2 linked regions of the Roseivirga sp. BDSF3-8 genome follow. The protein of the gene in region 1 interacts with the protein of each later gene in a pairwise test. Links are inferred from orthologs where the notes say so. Each region holds a gene or a part of one and is shown on either strand. Other genes may lie near its edges.

The links.
Region 2: the proteins of AB9P05_RS01960 (region 1) and AB9P05_RS06525 interact in binary tests that used the Escherichia coli proteins (3 or more experiments, as listed by UniProt). The link is inferred for Roseivirga sp. BDSF3-8 from one-to-one orthologs.

What each region holds. Positions count from the first base shown.
Region 1 is NZ_JBGNFV010000001.1:493,663-501,632, reverse strand. Bases 2,031-4,926 are described here. They hold AB9P05_RS01960 (cbb3-type cytochrome c oxidase subunit I), read left to right. Parts: upstream 2,031-2,490; coding sequence 2,491-4,362; downstream 4,363-4,926. Other genes in these bases: AB9P05_RS01955 (heme A synthase), read left to right, coding at 4,343-4,926; AB9P05_RS01965 (cytochrome c oxidase subunit II), read left to right, coding at 2,031-2,463. Outside these bases: AB9P05_RS01970 (quinol:cytochrome C oxidoreductase), read left to right, coding at 3-1,379; more of AB9P05_RS01965, read left to right, coding at 1,405-2,030; more of AB9P05_RS01955, read left to right, coding at 4,927-5,431; cyoE (heme o synthase), read left to right, coding at 5,433-6,332; AB9P05_RS01945 (heme-copper oxidase subunit III), read left to right, coding at 6,329-6,928; AB9P05_RS01940 (cytochrome c oxidase subunit 3), read left to right, coding at 6,949-7,701; AB9P05_RS01935 (cytochrome C oxidase subunit IV family protein), read left to right, coding at 7,715-7,970. UniProt on the Escherichia coli protein: Cytochrome bo(3) ubiquinol oxidase is the terminal enzyme in the aerobic respiratory chain of E.coli that predominates when cells are grown at high aeration.
Region 2 is NZ_JBGNFV010000001.1:1,635,355-1,643,356, forward strand. The notes cover bases 2,998-5,925. They hold AB9P05_RS06525 (methionine aminotransferase), read left to right. Parts: upstream 2,998-3,849; coding sequence 3,850-5,001; downstream 5,002-5,925. Other genes in these bases: ruvX (Holliday junction resolvase RuvX), read left to right, coding at 2,998-3,212; def (peptide deformylase), read left to right, coding at 3,209-3,766; AB9P05_RS06530 (amidohydrolase), read left to right, coding at 4,989-5,783; AB9P05_RS06535 (hypothetical protein), read right to left, coding at 5,772-5,925. Outside these bases: AB9P05_RS06500 (homogentisate 1,2-dioxygenase), read right to left, coding at 1-157; AB9P05_RS06505 (S41 family peptidase), read right to left, coding at 163-1,788; AB9P05_RS06510 (iron-sulfur cluster repair di-iron protein), read left to right, coding at 2,046-2,783; more of ruvX, read left to right, coding at 2,796-2,997; more of AB9P05_RS06535, read right to left, coding at 5,926-6,164; AB9P05_RS06540 (T9SS type A sorting domain-containing protein), read right to left, coding at 6,157-8,002. UniProt on the Escherichia coli protein: Shows aminotransferase activity with methionine and histidine as substrates, and to a lesser extent also with phenylalanine.

The sequences.
Region 1 (7,970 bases):
CGATGATAACTGACGAAAAATTTGTATTTACCTCAAAGGCAAAGCGCAGCCTCATTATCACAGCCGTGATAGGTGTGGTCTTAGCTATCCTTGGGATTTATCTGAATGCCACAGCGGGCCATCATGATGACCACGCTGCTGAAGCTGGTGCTCATACTGAGCATGTTGAAGGCGAGGCTCATGGTGAGGTTGCTCATGGAGATGAGCATGCATCTGCTGTCGGTGAGCATGCTGCTGAAGGTGAGGAACATCATACAGCTGAATATCACTGGACCCACCGTGTAAAAGCCAACCTTTGGATTAATAACGTATATTTCATTGGCCTGGCCGTTATCGGGCTTTTCTTTGTCGCCTTACAGTATGCTGCCCAGGCCGGATGGTCTGCTGCCATACAGCGTATACCGCTCTCATTTGTTAACTGGTTACCTATTGGAGGAGTGCTGATGCTCCTTACTTACCTTTGGGGTAGCCATGAGATCTTCCACTGGACTCACGAGTACCTCTATTCAGACGGGCCTGCAGGCGATGAAATAATTAAAGGTAAAGCAGGCTTTTTCTTTTGGCCACTTGCAGACGGCGGTTTCCCCTTCTTCTGGTTGCTAAGAATGGTACTTTACTTTGTGATCTGGTACGGTTTCTATCGTATGATCAAGAAGACCATTCTTCAGGAAGACCTGCATGGAGGTACTAAATACTGGTATAAGCTCAGAAGCTACTCAGCTATATTTTTGGTTTTCTTTGCTGTAACGAGTTCTACAAGCGCCTGGGATTGGGTAATGTCAATTGATACCCACTGGTTTAGTACGATGTTCGGCTGGTATGTGTTTGCCAGTTGGTTCGTAGCTGGCCTTGCAGCCATCACTCTGGTTACGACACTGCTAAGAGAGGCTGGGTACCTGAAAATGATCAACTCAAACCACCTCCACGACCTTGGAAAGTTTGTTTTTGCTTTCAGTATTTTCTGGACATATATCTGGTTTAGTCAGTTTCTTCTTATCTATTATGCTAACATCCCTGAAGAGACTATTTACTTCGTAGAAAGGCTTGCCAGTGATCATTATGCGCCTGTTTTCTTCATCAATCTGATACTAAACTTTTTCTTCCCATTCCTCGTTCTGATGACGAGAGATTCAAAACGCCACAGCATCTTCTTAAAGATCGTTTGTACGGTCGTCCTCGTCGGACATTGGCTGGATTTCTACCTCATGGTAACACCTGGTGTGTTGAAAGAAAACGGTGGATTTCAGTTCCTCGAAGTGGGCTTTGCGCTAATCTATTTTGCAGCCTTCGCTTTTGTGGCACTACTCAGCCTTTCCAGGCATGCACTAGTGCCCAAGAATCACCCGATGTTGGAAGAAAGTATTCATCACCATATTTGATTGAAAAAATTTAAAAGGGTTCACTATGCTTAATATAATAGTCGGTGTAGGTGTTATTCTGATTGTGGCGATCCTGTTCCTGATATTCCGTATCCAGACACTGGTTGGAGTAGCTAAAGGATCCGAAAAAAAGAGAATTACCGGCGCTAACTCTACGAACGCGATTCTGTTTATTGTCTTCATGGTCCTGAGCCTTGGTGGGTTCTTCTGGTATAGCTTTGCCTACTTTGACGATTATACCCTTCCCGTAGCGTCAGCTCACGGAGATGATTACGAATTCATGTTCTGGTTGACTACCGCTGTAACCGGCGTAGTCTTTCTTCTTACCCAAATTCTTCTTTTCTGGTTTTCTCACAGGTATCAGTTTAAAGAAAAGCGTAAAGCCCTTTTCTACCCTGATAACAGTAAGCTTGAGATCCTCTGGACAGTAGTTCCTGCCATTGTACTTGCCGTGCTTGTATTTACTGGTTGGAAGACATGGACCGAGATCACAGATAAAGCGCCTGAAGAAGCAGAGATTGTAGAGATCATGGGCTATCAGTTCGCCTGGAAGGTTCGCTACCCAGGTAAAGATGGTAGCTTAGGCCAGTATGACTACAGGCTTATCGATCCTGTGAATGAATTCGGTATAGATTTTACTGATCAGGCTAGTCATGATGATTTTATTCCTATGGAAATTCACCTTCCAGTGAATAAGCCTGTTTTATTCAAGATCAGAGCAAAGGATGTATTACACAGTGTATTTGGTCCTCACTTTAGAATGAAGATGGATGCTATGCCTGGTATGCCCACCAGCTTCTGGTTTACCCCTACCAAAACTACCCAGGAAATGCGTCAGGAAACAGGTGATGCCGAATTCAATTATGAAATCGCCTGTACAGAAGTTTGCGGTCGCGGTCACTTCTCTATGAAGATCCGTGTAGTAGTTGAGGAGTTGGATGAATACCAGCAATGGTATGCTGAGCAACAGTCCTTCTTGAGTAACAATCCTGAGTACCTTGCCAAAATACCTGCAGAGAAGCGGGAGCTGGCAATGGTAAAAGCAGGTATTGAGGAAACAGAATCAACAGAAATTCAGCAGTAAGGCGTAAGCTTTATAACGATATAAGATATGGCTACAGCAGATATTCATGTATCAGAGCACACCGCCCATGATGAACATCATGAGCACCACGGTAACTTTATTACTAACTATATTTTCAGCGAAGACCATAAGGTAATTGCCAAGCAATATCTGATTACAGGTATACTGTGGGCATTCATCGGTGGCCTTTTGTCGGTAATGTTCAGGCTTCAGCTTGGCTTCCCAGATATGAACCTTGAGTTCCTGCGCCCTATTCTGGGTAAGTGGATCACTGATGCCGGTTCTATTGATCCGGAGTTTTACCTTGCTCTTGTAACTATGCACGGTACCATCATGGTATTCTTCGTGCTTACTGCAGGGTTAAGTGGTACCTTCAGTAACTTTCTGATTCCTCTTCAAATCGGGGCCAGGGATATGGCGTCCGGCTTTATGAACATGCTTAGCTACTGGTTTTTCTTCCTTGCCAGTGTGGTTATGTTCTATAGCCTTTTCATAGAGACAGGACCTGCTGCAGGTGGATGGGTCGTTTATCCACCTCTTAGTGCGCTGCCTCAAGCCATTCAGGGGTCACAGTTGGGTATGACACTCTGGCTTGTAGCGATGACCTTCTTCATTGTTTCTACGCTACTTGGTGGTATTAACTATATCGCAACGGTGATTAACCTCCGGACTAAAGGGATGTCTTTTTCCAAGCTTCCCCTCACTATCTGGGCGTTCTTCCTGACTGCCGTTATTGGTTTGCTTTCATTCCCTGTTCTGTTTGCTGCGGCGCTTCTTCTGGTATTTGACCGTAGCTTCGGGACAAGCTTCTATCTGAGTGATATTTACATTGGTGGTGAGGCACTTGCCAACTCGGGTGGTAGCCCGCTGCTTTATCAGCACCTTTTCTGGTTCCTTGGGCACCCTGAGGTATATATCGTGCTTCTTCCTGCTCTTGGTATCAGTTCTGAGGTAATCGCTACCAACGCACGTAAACCTATTTTTGGTTATAGAGCCATGATCGGGTCTATGTTGGGTATTACCATATTGAGCTTCGTTGTATGGGCACACCACATGTTTGTGTCAGGTCTGAATCCTTTCCTCGGATCAGTCTTTATGTTCCTTACCCTGATTATTGCTGTTCCTTCAGCGGTTAAGGTATTTAACTACCTGACTACACTTTGGAAAGGAAACATTGTCTTTACACCTGCGATGCTGTTCTCTATCGGTCTTGTATCCTTGTTTATTTCTGGTGGTCTTACTGGTATATTCCTGGGTAACTCTGCACTCGATATTCAGCTTCATGATACTTACTTTGTAGTGGCGCACTTCCACCTTGTAATGGGTAGTGCCTCCTTCTTTGGTATGATGGCTGGTGTCTACCATTGGTTCCCTAAAATGTTTGGCCGCATGATGGATAATCGTCTTGGTTACATTCACTTCTGGTGTACATTTGTCGGGGTTTACGCTGTCTTCTGGCCTATGCACTACATCGGTATAGCCGGCTTCCCAAGAAGGTATTATTCATTTACGAATTTCGATACGTTCGGAGGCTTTACAGACCTGAACATGTTCGTAAGTATTGCTGCCATACTAACTTTTGGTTCTCAGATCATATTTGCCTTTAATTTCTTCTACAGCATATTTAAAGGAAGAAAAGCACCTAAGAACCCATGGAGATCAAACACTTTAGAGTGGACTACACCTATCACTCCGGGTCATGGCAACTGGCCAGGTGAAATCCCTACTGTGTACAGATGGCCCTACGACTATAGTAAGCCTGGTGCAAAGGATGATTTCATCCCTCAGCACATTCCTTTCTCACAGACTCCTGAGTCTAACCTTCCTCATGAAAATGAGCTGATAGACCGCGAGAAAGATAGTGAGGCGGATATCGTAGATGAAACAAGCGATAAATAATCAATCGGATAATACTGGAAAGACCTTCAGGAGGCTCAGCCTCTTGACGGTCTTTTCTATTTATTTCCTGATCCTTGTAGGAGGTATCGTAAGAAGCACAGGGGCCGGAATGGGTTGTCCTGACTGGCCAAAATGCTTTGGTCAATGGGTGCCTCCAACTAATGAGTCAGAGTTACCTGAAGGGTACGAAAGAGAGTTCACCGAGCAACGGCTTGAGAAAAACAGGCGTTTTTCTCAATATCTGAGCTCCCTCGGCTTCGAAAAAAAAGCAGAACAGATTCTTTCTGACCCCGGTATCACTGAGGACATTCCATTTAATGCCGCTAAAACCTGGACCGAGTATGTCAACCGGCTGGTAGGTGCACTGATCGGTTTGTTTGTCTTTGCTACCTTTGTCGCTTCTTTCTCCTACCTGCGAAAAGACCCTGTCATATTCTGGCTATCGTTTCTCTCTCTGATACTGGTTGGCTTTCAGGGCTGGATTGGTTCTATCGTTGTTTCCAGTAATCTCCTTACATGGATGATCACTGTTCACATGATACTCGCACTTGCGATAGTGGCACTACTTATTTATGTATCGTTCAGGAGTAACATGGATAACATCGAGGTAAGGCCTCCAGGCAGTAAATTCAAAACTGTTTATTTTCTGATCATCCTGTGCATGATCACCATGATAAGCCAGATTGTGTTAGGAACCGAAGTGAGAGAAGGTATTGATGAGGTGGCAAGAAGGTTAGGGTACTCGGCCCGGAATCAATGGATTGATGCATTAGGTACTTCATTTTATATCCATCGTACCTATTCTCTGATTATTACGGCTATTCATGTGTGGCTGCTCGTGCTTCTGATGAAAGATCCGGGGGTCGGTACGATTTTAGCTAAGTCAGTGAAATTATTACTCTTATTAATTGTTATAGAGGTGGTTTTGGGAGCCATAATGGCTTACTTTGCCATTCCGGCATTCGCACAGCCGGTTCACCTGTTACTAGCATCCCTGATATTTGGGGTTCAGTTTGTTATCTGGCTGGTTTTAGAACGCCAGCGTAAACTAACAGCAGTTATTGCCTGATATGATTGAGGTTAAAAGCAGAGCGGAAACAACCAGCTATTCGGTAAGAGACCGGGTCAGCGACTACGTAGAACTACTGAAAGGACGTCTTTCTATTCTCGTGGCATTTTCTTCCGTTTTCGGATATGTACTTGGTGTAAACGGTAGCATTGATTGGTTGGTGATGTTTATGCTATTCGTTGGTGGGTTTCTCATTAGCGGAGCAGCAGGCACACTAAATCAGGTCTTTGAAAAAGATTATGATGCCATGATGAAGCGTACCTCTGACCGCCCCCTGCCGCAAGGTAGACTTTCGGTTCAGGAAGCCTTTATTTTTGCCGCTTCAACCGGTATTGCTGGTATCCTTTTACTGATACAATTTACTAATCCACTTACTACTAGCCTGGCCGTACTATCAATGGTGCTATATAGCCTTGTGTATACTCCTATGAAGAGGGTAGGGCCTATAGCTGTAGCCATTGGTGCAGTACCCGGTGCTATGCCGCCCCTTCTTGGGTGGGTAGCTGCCACAGGAACCATAAGTCACGAAGCACTCATTATTTTTGGCATTCAATTCATTTGGCAGTTTCCCCACTTTTGGGCTATTGCGTGGGTTGGAGACGAAGATTATAAAAAGGCAGGCTTTAAGCTGCTGCCTTTAGGGGGGCGTAAAGATTTGAATACAGCTATCCAGATCATGATCTATACCCTCTTCCTTATTCCCTTAGGGCTATTGCCTGCCTATTTTGGGATTACGGGGATACATTCAGCTATCATAGTTACTATCTGTGGTGTATTGTTTCTAGCTCAGACTTTTACACTAATGAAAGACTGTAGCAGACAAGCCGCCCTGCGCATCATGTTTGGTTCATTTATTTACCTTCCGGTCGTTCAGATCGCTTATGTTGTAGATAAGTTATGAGAAAAGATATTGCGATAGAAAGTATTCAAACCAGGGATGAGGCAGTTCAGCCTTTAAGTATGCACCCTCAGAAATTTGCTATGTGGCTATTCATGGTGTCTATTACCATGATGTTCGTAGCACTCACGAGTGCATATATCGTGCGTCAGGCCGAAGGTAACTGGCGCATGTTTGAGTTGCCAGATATTTTCCTTGTAGGTACGGCCGTTCTGTTTCTGAGCAGCGCAACCATGCATTGGGCATATCTTTCTGCCGTGCGTGATAATCTGGATAAGCTCAAAATTGCAATGATTATTACAACCATTCTTGGCTTGGCCTTTTTATATATTCAGTTTAAGGGCTGGTCTGAGTTGGTATCTATTGATGTGTATTTCACAGGCGGTAATCCTTCAGAATCATTTGTTTATGTATTTTCCGGTCTTCACGGTGCCCACCTCATAAGCGGAGTCATCTTCATGATTGTTGTGCTCGTGAAAACTTTCCGGTATAAAGTTCACTCAAAAAATATGGTCAACATGGAGATGTTGACTACATATTGGCATTTTTTGGATGGACTTTGGATATTTTTGTTCTTATTTTTGTGGCTCAATAATTAATACTTGCTAACTGTATTAACATGTCGACAACTTCTACGGTAATAGAAAAGCCGAAGCGAAGCATCTGGGATGGCGGTCAATCGCCATTAAAAGCCAGCTACGGAAAACTCATGATGTGGTTTTTCCTGCTTTCGGATGCTTTTACATTCTCTACACTACTGGTGGCTTACGGAATGATCCGTTACTTCCATCCGGCGTACAATCCTGAGATTCACGGCGCATTTGAATTTTCACAGGACTACTGGCCTATTCCCGAGAAGGTGTTTAACGCCGTTCCATTCCTCCACGGGTGGGATTTACCTCTGGTATTTGTTGGTATTATGACCTTTATCCTTATTCTTAGCAGTGTGACTATGGTACTTGCTGTGGAAGCAGGCCACCGTATGGATCGTAAAGCTGTTGAGAAATGGATGCTTTGGACAATCATTGGTGGAATCGCCTTCCTTGGTTGTCAGGCATGGGAGTGGTCTCACTTCATTCACGGAACTGATGCAGGTGCGTCTCTGGCAGACGGCACTACCATTTTCGGAGCTAACCTTCAGATTAATCAATACGGCCCTCCTCTGTTTGCTGATCTGTTCTTCTTTATCACAGGTTTCCACGGTACGCACGTACTTAGCGGTATCGTGCTTAACTTCATTATCTTTTATAATGTAGTGGTAGGGACCTATGAAAAAAGAGGCCATTATGAAATGGTAGAGAAAGTTGGTCTTTACTGGCACTTTGTAGACCTGGTGTGGGTATTCGTATTTACATTCTTCTACCTCATCTAAACGTATTCAAATCATGTCTGAACATCATTCACATGCCATACCTTCTGACAATGGAAGGGCACAGAGAAAAAGGATATTAGTAGTAGCGGCTGTCCTTTCTATAGTGACAATTATAGAATTTATTATTGCATTTACGATTGATGCCGGTACTTTCAGGACTGCCTTGTTTTTAGGTCTTACCGTTATCAAGGCGTTTTACATCGTAGCTGACTTTATGCACCTTAAGCATGAGGTAAAAGTGCTTATCTGGTCTATACTTATTCCTATGA
Region 2 (8,002 bases), 1.1 Mb from region 1 along the record:
TTACTTTGGTAGGAGGATGCTCATGGTATAGAATGGAGTAGATGCCGCTGAAGCCTTTGGAGCTAACAAGCTCTTCGGCGTACAAAGAGCCGTCGGGCTTTCTGAATTGGGTATGTCGTTTGTGAGGGATCTTTCCCAGGGTATGGTAGTATGCCATAGGGTTTACTTTACACTGGCCAGTTCACCAGCTTCTTTAAACAATTTCAGCCCACGCACATAGGTGTCATTTGCCTGGTTTAGTATGGGATAGTAACCTTCATCCCCCCAGATATTCCTGGCGATAGTGGCTTTGAGCGAAATTTGGATCAAATCCTTTGATCTTGCAAATCCGGTGCTGTCAAAAGCCACTTCCCTTGCCTCGCCGGCATTGACCAGAGCGTCGAGCATAGAAGCATTTACTTCGAATGAACGGAAGTATTCTTTAAACGACATAGCTTCTAAATCGTCCCGGTTTTTTTCAAGATAGTCGAGGGCATACTCTCTGATGGCGTTGGAGTAGAGCAATTCTGAGTAGTAGTCTGACCACTCGAGGGTATCCAATGGCACAAAATAATCTGGCATGATGCCTCCACCGCCGTATACGGTACGGCCGGAGCGTGTCTCAAAGGCCAGCGAGTCGGCAAACTGTATGCTGTCAGCACTGAAGAGCTCACCGCCTTCTAAGCGGCGGGTAAAATCTTTATTGTAGTCTTCAAGTCCCTCTTCGTAGCTCTTCTGTATGGAGCGGCCGCTTGGGGTATAAAAGCGGGAGATGGTAAGGCGTAGCTGGCTGCCGTCGTTCAGTGGTACAGAACTCTGCACCAGTCCTTTACCAAATGATCGGCGCCCTACGACCAGGGCACGGTCATTATCCTGCAGGGCACCCGCCATGATCTCTGAGGCGCTGGCGCTGTATTCATTGATAAGCACCACCACGGGGCCATTTTCAAAAATACCTTCATCAGTAGCACGGTACTCGCTGTCATAGCGGTCGCCTTTTCCATCGGTATATACGATCATGGCCTCGTCTTCCAGCAGCTCATCTATCATGTCTACGGCACGATCGAGATAGCCGCCGGGATTATCCTGGAGGTCTATCATCAGGTTTTTCATGCCTTTGTCTTTGAGCTTTTCGAGGGCTTCCCTGAATTCGTCATAGGTAGTGGCGGCAAAACGGCTCACTTTGATGTATCCGGTCTCATCGTCAATCATATAGGATACATCCACTGAATACTGGGGAATTTTGTCACGGCTAATGGTAAAAGGCAGGAGGTGGTCCTTACCTTTCCTCTTTACGCCTACCAGCACTTCGGAGCCTTTTGGACCACGCAGCAGGGTAATGATGTCGGCGGTGCTGAGCCCGGCACCGGCTATTGTATCATCCTCCACGGTTACGATCTTGTCTCCGGGCAGTATACCGACCTTCTCTGAAGGGCCACCGGGCAGTGTGGCTACGACAAAAATGGTATCTTCTACCAGGTTAAACTCTATGCCGATTCCTTCAAACTCGCCTTCGAGCTGGCTTTTGGTAAGTTCAAGGTCTTCTGCGTTGATGTAAACGCTGTGAGGATCGAGCTTTTCCAGCACGCTGTTAATAGCGGCCTCTACTAATTCATCTGACTCAGTCTCATCAACGTAGTCACGCTCAATAGCCGTGAGCACCTGCCTGAGCTTCATATAATTATTGGTGTTGCCGCCACCGGGAACGGCTGTATCCGCAAAATTGGACCCTATGATAATGCCTACACATATTGCCAGCGCTATGATGACGGGCAGTTTAATGTATAAGCTGCTTGAATTTTTTCCCACTGAAGAATGTATTTTTCATGTAGAAAACACGAATGGACTTTTCTGTTTTCTTACTAACCTAATCGCTAAAAAGGTGCTTTGGGTTTCATTTATCCAAAATGAGGCACTATTTAGCGAAAAAACTGTTCATTTACCAGACCCTGATTAAGACTGAAAGGGTATATAAGAAATATCGGGGCTTTACCTTCGTTGCTGTAAAGGAAACAGCGATGTTCGATAATTATCGTTATCTTTGAGTAAAAACCGGTTAATGTGCTGTGAGAATCAATGACAGGAAAATACATGATCTGGTAGGCGAAAACCACGTATACGCAGCGGTTCTCTACTATCTAGGCATCGGCTTTTACGATTATTCGGAAAAGACGCTGGGCCAGGTATGTGAGGAGAAAGGGCTGGACGCTGAGGCTGTGGTGAGCAGGCTGGAGTCTGTTGGTGATCGCAGGGATAATGAGGACCTGTCATTATTTACGTACCCTGCGGATCTGATCGTAGCTTACCTTAAGCACACTCATTACCTGTTCATTAAAGAGAAACTACCTTATCTTTCCACTCTCATAGAGCGCCTGCCGGAAAAGGGTCAGCTTTTTGAAGATCTCAAATTCATCTTCCCATTATTCGTAGAGGACTTTATCCATCATATTTATGAAGAGGAAGATACGCTCTTCTCTTATGTGTTGATGCTTCAGGATGCGGTAGACGGCAACGTTACGCCTGGAAAGCTTTTCCAGAAGATGGAGGACTTTTCCATACAGGCTTTTGCGATAGCTCATGATGTGCATGATGATGAGATGAGTGGTATCCGGAAGATTACGGGCAACTATTCTACTGAGAACACATCAGACATATTATTAAAGGTGCTATACGCGGAACTAAGTGACTTTGAGAAAGAACTGATCACACACGCCCGTGTAGAAAATGAAATACTGTTCCCTAAAGCGCTTATGCTTGAAAAAGAGGTAAAGCGTCGCTGGGACAATCTTACCCGACTGAATTAGCAAAGACCTTTTATGGGCAGAATTCTCGCCATTGATTATGGCAGTAAACGTGTAGGACTGGCTGTTACTGATCCGCTCAAGATCATTGCCTCGCCCCTGGAGACGGTTCACTCAAAAGATATAATCGCGTACCTGTTACAGTATGACAGCAGGGAGGACGTGGAGGCGATCGTGGTAGGCATGCCCATAAATACTGACGGAAGCCCTACTAACGCCACTGCTATGGTGGAGAATTTTGTTAAACACCTGAAAAAGAAGTTTCCCGGAAAACCGATCCACCTGGAAGACGAAAGGTATACTTCTAAAATGGCGCTGGATGCAATGATAGCAGGAGGCATGAAGAAGAAGGACCGCCGGGAGAAGGGAAATATTGATAAAGTGAGCGCAACTATTATTTTGCAATCTTTTCTGGAAAGTAGAGGAATATGATCTATCCTATCGTACTGTACGGCGACCCTGTGCTGAGAAAAAAAGGGGAAAACCTGGAGAAGGACGAAATCGATGTAAAACAACTGGCTGAAGACATGTTTGAAACCATGTACCAGGCCAATGGTGTAGGGCTGGCAGCTCCCCAGATAGGCAAAAGCATTCGCATGTTTGTGGTGGACGGTGACCCTATGGAGGAGCCGGAGACTGAGCAGTTCAAGCGGGTATTTATTAATCCTGAGATACTGGAAGAGGAGGGCGATGAATGGGGCTTTGACGAAGGCTGCCTGAGTATTCCGGGCGTGCGGGAAGAGGTGTTTCGCACGGAGCGCATCCGCATCCGCTATTTTGATGAGAACTGGGAGGAGCATGAGGAGACGCTTGAGGGTGTGGCGGCACGAATCGTGCAGCATGAGTATGACCATATAGAGGGGGTGCTATTTACTGACCACCTAGCTCCATTGAAAAAGCGCCTGCTTAAAAGTAAGCTAACTAATATAAGCAAGGGTAAGGTAGACGCAGAATACCGCGTGAGAGTACCCCAGGCAAAACGATAATAAAAGAGGCGGGCAGGCAATTACAAAAGCCTGCCCGCTTTGTTTTCCCTTCATTTTTTTTTTACAAAACCCGACCAAGCTGCATGAACTCACCCGACCTGAAAAGTAAACTTCCCGATATAGGTACTAGCATTTTTTCTGTCATGTCTGCCATGGCGCAGAAGCATGAGGCGATCAACCTGAGCCAGGGCTTTCCCGACTTTGAGGTAAGCCCAGAACTGATAGACCGGGTGGCCCACTACATGAAAACGGGCCACAATCAGTACGCTCCCATGCCGGGAGTGCCTGCCTTACTGGATGCTATTTCGCAAAAGATCAGTGTGTATCTCAGTGTAGCCACTAATCCTTCAGAGGAAATAACGGTGACAGCGGGAGCCACGGAAGCATTGTATGCGGCCATCAGTGCCTTTGTGAGGCCGGGAGACGAGGTCATCGTGCTGGAACCGGCGTATGACAGCTACGGGCCTGCGATAAGGCTGCAGGGGGGCAGGCCGGTGTATGTATCTCTCAGGTCGGATACGTTCCGGCCGGACTGGGAGGCGATAGAACGGGCATGTACGGACAGGACGGCTATGATGGTGATCAACACGCCCCACAATCCTACGGGGAGCGTGTGGGAACCGGAAGACATCCTGCGGCTGGAAAAGCTGGCTGAGAGACATAACCTGATCATACTGAGCGACGAGGTATACGAGCACATTGTGTTTGATGGCAAAAAGCAGGTAAGCGTACTAAACTCTCCTTCTCTGCGCGCACGAAGCGTAGCGGTGTTCAGCTTCGGGAAAACGTTCCATGCCACTGGCTGGAAGGTGGGCTATGCGGTGGCCCCTCCTGCCCTGACGCGTGAGTTGCGGAAGATGCACCAGTACCTTACGTTTGCCGTGAACCGGCCAGTGCAGCATGCCCTTGCTGACTACCTGCAGGAGCCTGCAAACTACATGCATGTAAGCGACATGTACGAGGAGAAACGAAATTACTTTGCAGAGAAGATGAAGGCTACCAGCTTTAAGCCCATGCCCTGTCAGGGAACTTACTTTGCGGTATACAGCTACGAGGGGCTTTCTGACAAGCCTGAGCGAGAGATGGCCGAGTGGCTTACTAAGGAAATAGGGGTGGCGACTATTCCTCTCAGCCCGTTTTTTCATGACAACAAGAACAGCCATATGCTTCGCTTTTGCTTTGCCAAAACGGAGCAGACCCTGGCACAAGCAGCAGAAAGACTATGCAGGATCTGAAAATAAGCCTTATTCAAACGCCTCTGCACTGGCATAATACGGAGGCCAACCTGAACACGCTGGAGGAAAAAATCTGGCAGATAGAGGACAAGGCGGACCTCATCATCTTACCGGAGATGTTCAACAGCGGCTTTACCATGAAGGCGGAAGAAGTGGCAGAGGTAATGAACCTCACCAGCTTTCGCTGGATGAAGCAGATGGCTGCTCAGTCCGGGGCGGTGGTGACAGGCTCTGTAGTGATCCGGGATGGGGAAGGTTTTTTTAACCGCCTGATATGGATGCGGCCTGACGGAAGCTTCGAAACGTATGATAAGCGCCACCTGTTCCGTATGGCGGATGAGCACCACACGTATACGGCAGGGAAGAAGCGGCTGGTGTGTGAGCTGAAGGGCTGGAAGATATGCCCTATGATCTGCTATGACCTGCGCTTTCCGGTATGGAGCCGTAACTTATCTGATCGGGAGGGGAAAATGGCATTTGACCTGCTGCTATATGTAGCTAACTGGCCTGCGCCCCGGGTGGGGGCATGGGACATTCTGCTAAAAGCCCGTGCGGTGGAAAACCTGTGCTACACGGCGGGTGTGAACCGTATTGGTGAAGACGGCAACGGGGTGCCCTACTCTGGCCATTCCGGTGTGTATGACCCTAAGGGGGAAACGGTGATCTTTATGGAGGACAGGGAGGATGTGGCTACGGTAACCCTAAGTGGCAGCGAGCTGCAACGGTACCGGGACAAGTTCCCTGCTTACCTGGATGCTGACGATTTTACTTTATCTATCTGAGGGACTAAGCCACTTTTTTAGCAAGGTGGCTGGCTCCACTCCTTCAGGCGGCACGTTCGCACCCAGCGGGCCGCTCATGCGCTCAAGCATCGGGTGATGTCCTCTTATGTACATCATTTTATCTTTCTTCACAGCTAGCAGCCCGGAAAGAACAGGCCTTACAACCCCCAATGCCTCCTGTTCGCTTCCGGCAGCTTCCACCCACACGAAGAGAGAGGATGCCTGCTGTACCAGGCGGGTGGCGTACCCGGCCATTGGCTCGCCGGAGTGGTTGTCAAACTCAAAGATATCTGCTTTTTCTTCACAGCCGGCAAAGGGGTGTCCGTAGCAGACCTTAGCTGGCGGTGCTACCTGCACATACAGTACGAGTGGCTTACTCATATTTCAGAAACTTCTCTATGGCGACTTCTTCATTGGTTCTGGCGCGCACAAAGTACAGGCCATCGGGCAGGAGGTTTACCGGCAGCAGGTTTATATCATTGGCCGACACCTGATAGTCGCCCAGTACTTCACGCCCGGCGGCATCCATAATGTCTATGATGCAGGTCTGGCTGGCTCTGATACGAATGAAACCGGCACGGGCAGGATTGGGAAAGGCCTGTACGGTCAGTGGACCGGACGATCCCGGCTCGCTGCTTTCAAGACGGTTTTGGAGGCGGGTGAACCCTCCGCGTGCGGTTGCTACCATCAGGCCTGGCAGGTCCGCTGAATTGTCTCCTGCAAGCCAGCTACGGTTATCTGTACGGACGAGGCGTACTTCTCCCGCTTCGGCTGGCTCTGCTACAGGTAATGCTGAGATGGAGGAGGGAGTATAATTGCGGTAATCACTATAGTACGTGAGGTGCCCACTGAAGTCGGCGACGATCATGTCCCGCGCCCCATCGCCGTTAAAATCGGCAAAGGCCATGTGGGGCCTTGAGCGGGTGGCGTCGTCATCTATGTTCAGGAAGGGATCAGCCTGAAGCTGAAAAGCGCCTCCGGTATTACGGTAATAAGCAACACTGCCAAACTGCCTGCCTACGATAAGGTCATCCAGGCCATCACTGTCCACATCTTCAAGTGCAAAGGTGGTATTAAAGCCCGCCTCTGCGCTAAGCTCTCTTGCCAGGGCGAGGTCAAATGAGAAGTTGCTCTCAGTGGCAGGTACGTAGTATAATTTGGTAACAAAGCCGGTGGTGTCACTGGCCATAAATACCAGGTCGGCCAGCCCATCGTCATTCACCCTCCCACTGGCAATTTTAAGGTTTCGAACGCCCAGCGAGGAAAAGCCCAGGTAGTCATCATCAATGAGCCGGTAAGTAGTCCCCCCTGCTTCAGTATTATTTTGGAAAAGGGAAACGGTGGAGACAAAGGCTCCGTCGTGCATAGTACCGTAGCTTGCTGCCAAAAGGTCCTGGTCACCATCGCCATCTACGTCTGCGAGCATAATGGTGGCTTGTTCGCCGAGGTCGACCATCTCTCCCTGCAAAAACTCTTTGGTTTGGAGGCTGAGTTCCTCTCCTTGTATACTGTACAGCCAGTTGCTCTGGCGATAGGCTGCATTTACTTCTATCCGGCGTGGAAGGCCGGAGGACACGATTAATTCTTTTACTCCATCACCGTCCAGATCTTCCACGTAGCCTGAGGGGTAAAAGCCGGGCCTGGCCGGTGTGTCCCGTGGGAATGTGGTGGTAAAGCTATCGAAGCGGGCGGTGGCTGTGGTACCCACATTTTCCAGGTAGTAAAATACCTGGCAGGTTTCGTCGCCAAGCATGAGGTCTTTGTCGCCGTCACCGTCAAAATCTGCGGTAGTCAGCGATTTGCCCCCGGCGTGCTGCAGCCTGGCTCCCTGTCTCCCATCGGAGGGAGCACATGCCTGCTCAAATGCCAGCACACCACAGGTACATTCACGAACGCCTCCCCACTCACGGGTTTCACGCCGGAAACGTAGGCTACCGCAATTTCCGCTTGTTTCTACACTCAGGTTACGGTTATAGTTGATGGTAGTGCCTGTGCTAAAATCAAACACGAGGATGTCGGGGTCACCATCCCCATCAATATCATCTATAGCCGGCAGGTCTGCGCTGGTGGCAGGTATGACAAAGTCACCGCTCTGAGTTTCTGTCCTCAGGGTTTCCTGCTTCTCCCAGGTGATGCTACCACTAGCCTGTGGTATATTGAGGTAAACATCAATACCAAAGCCGGCACTTGTGACAAGGTCTTTACGGCCATCACAATTC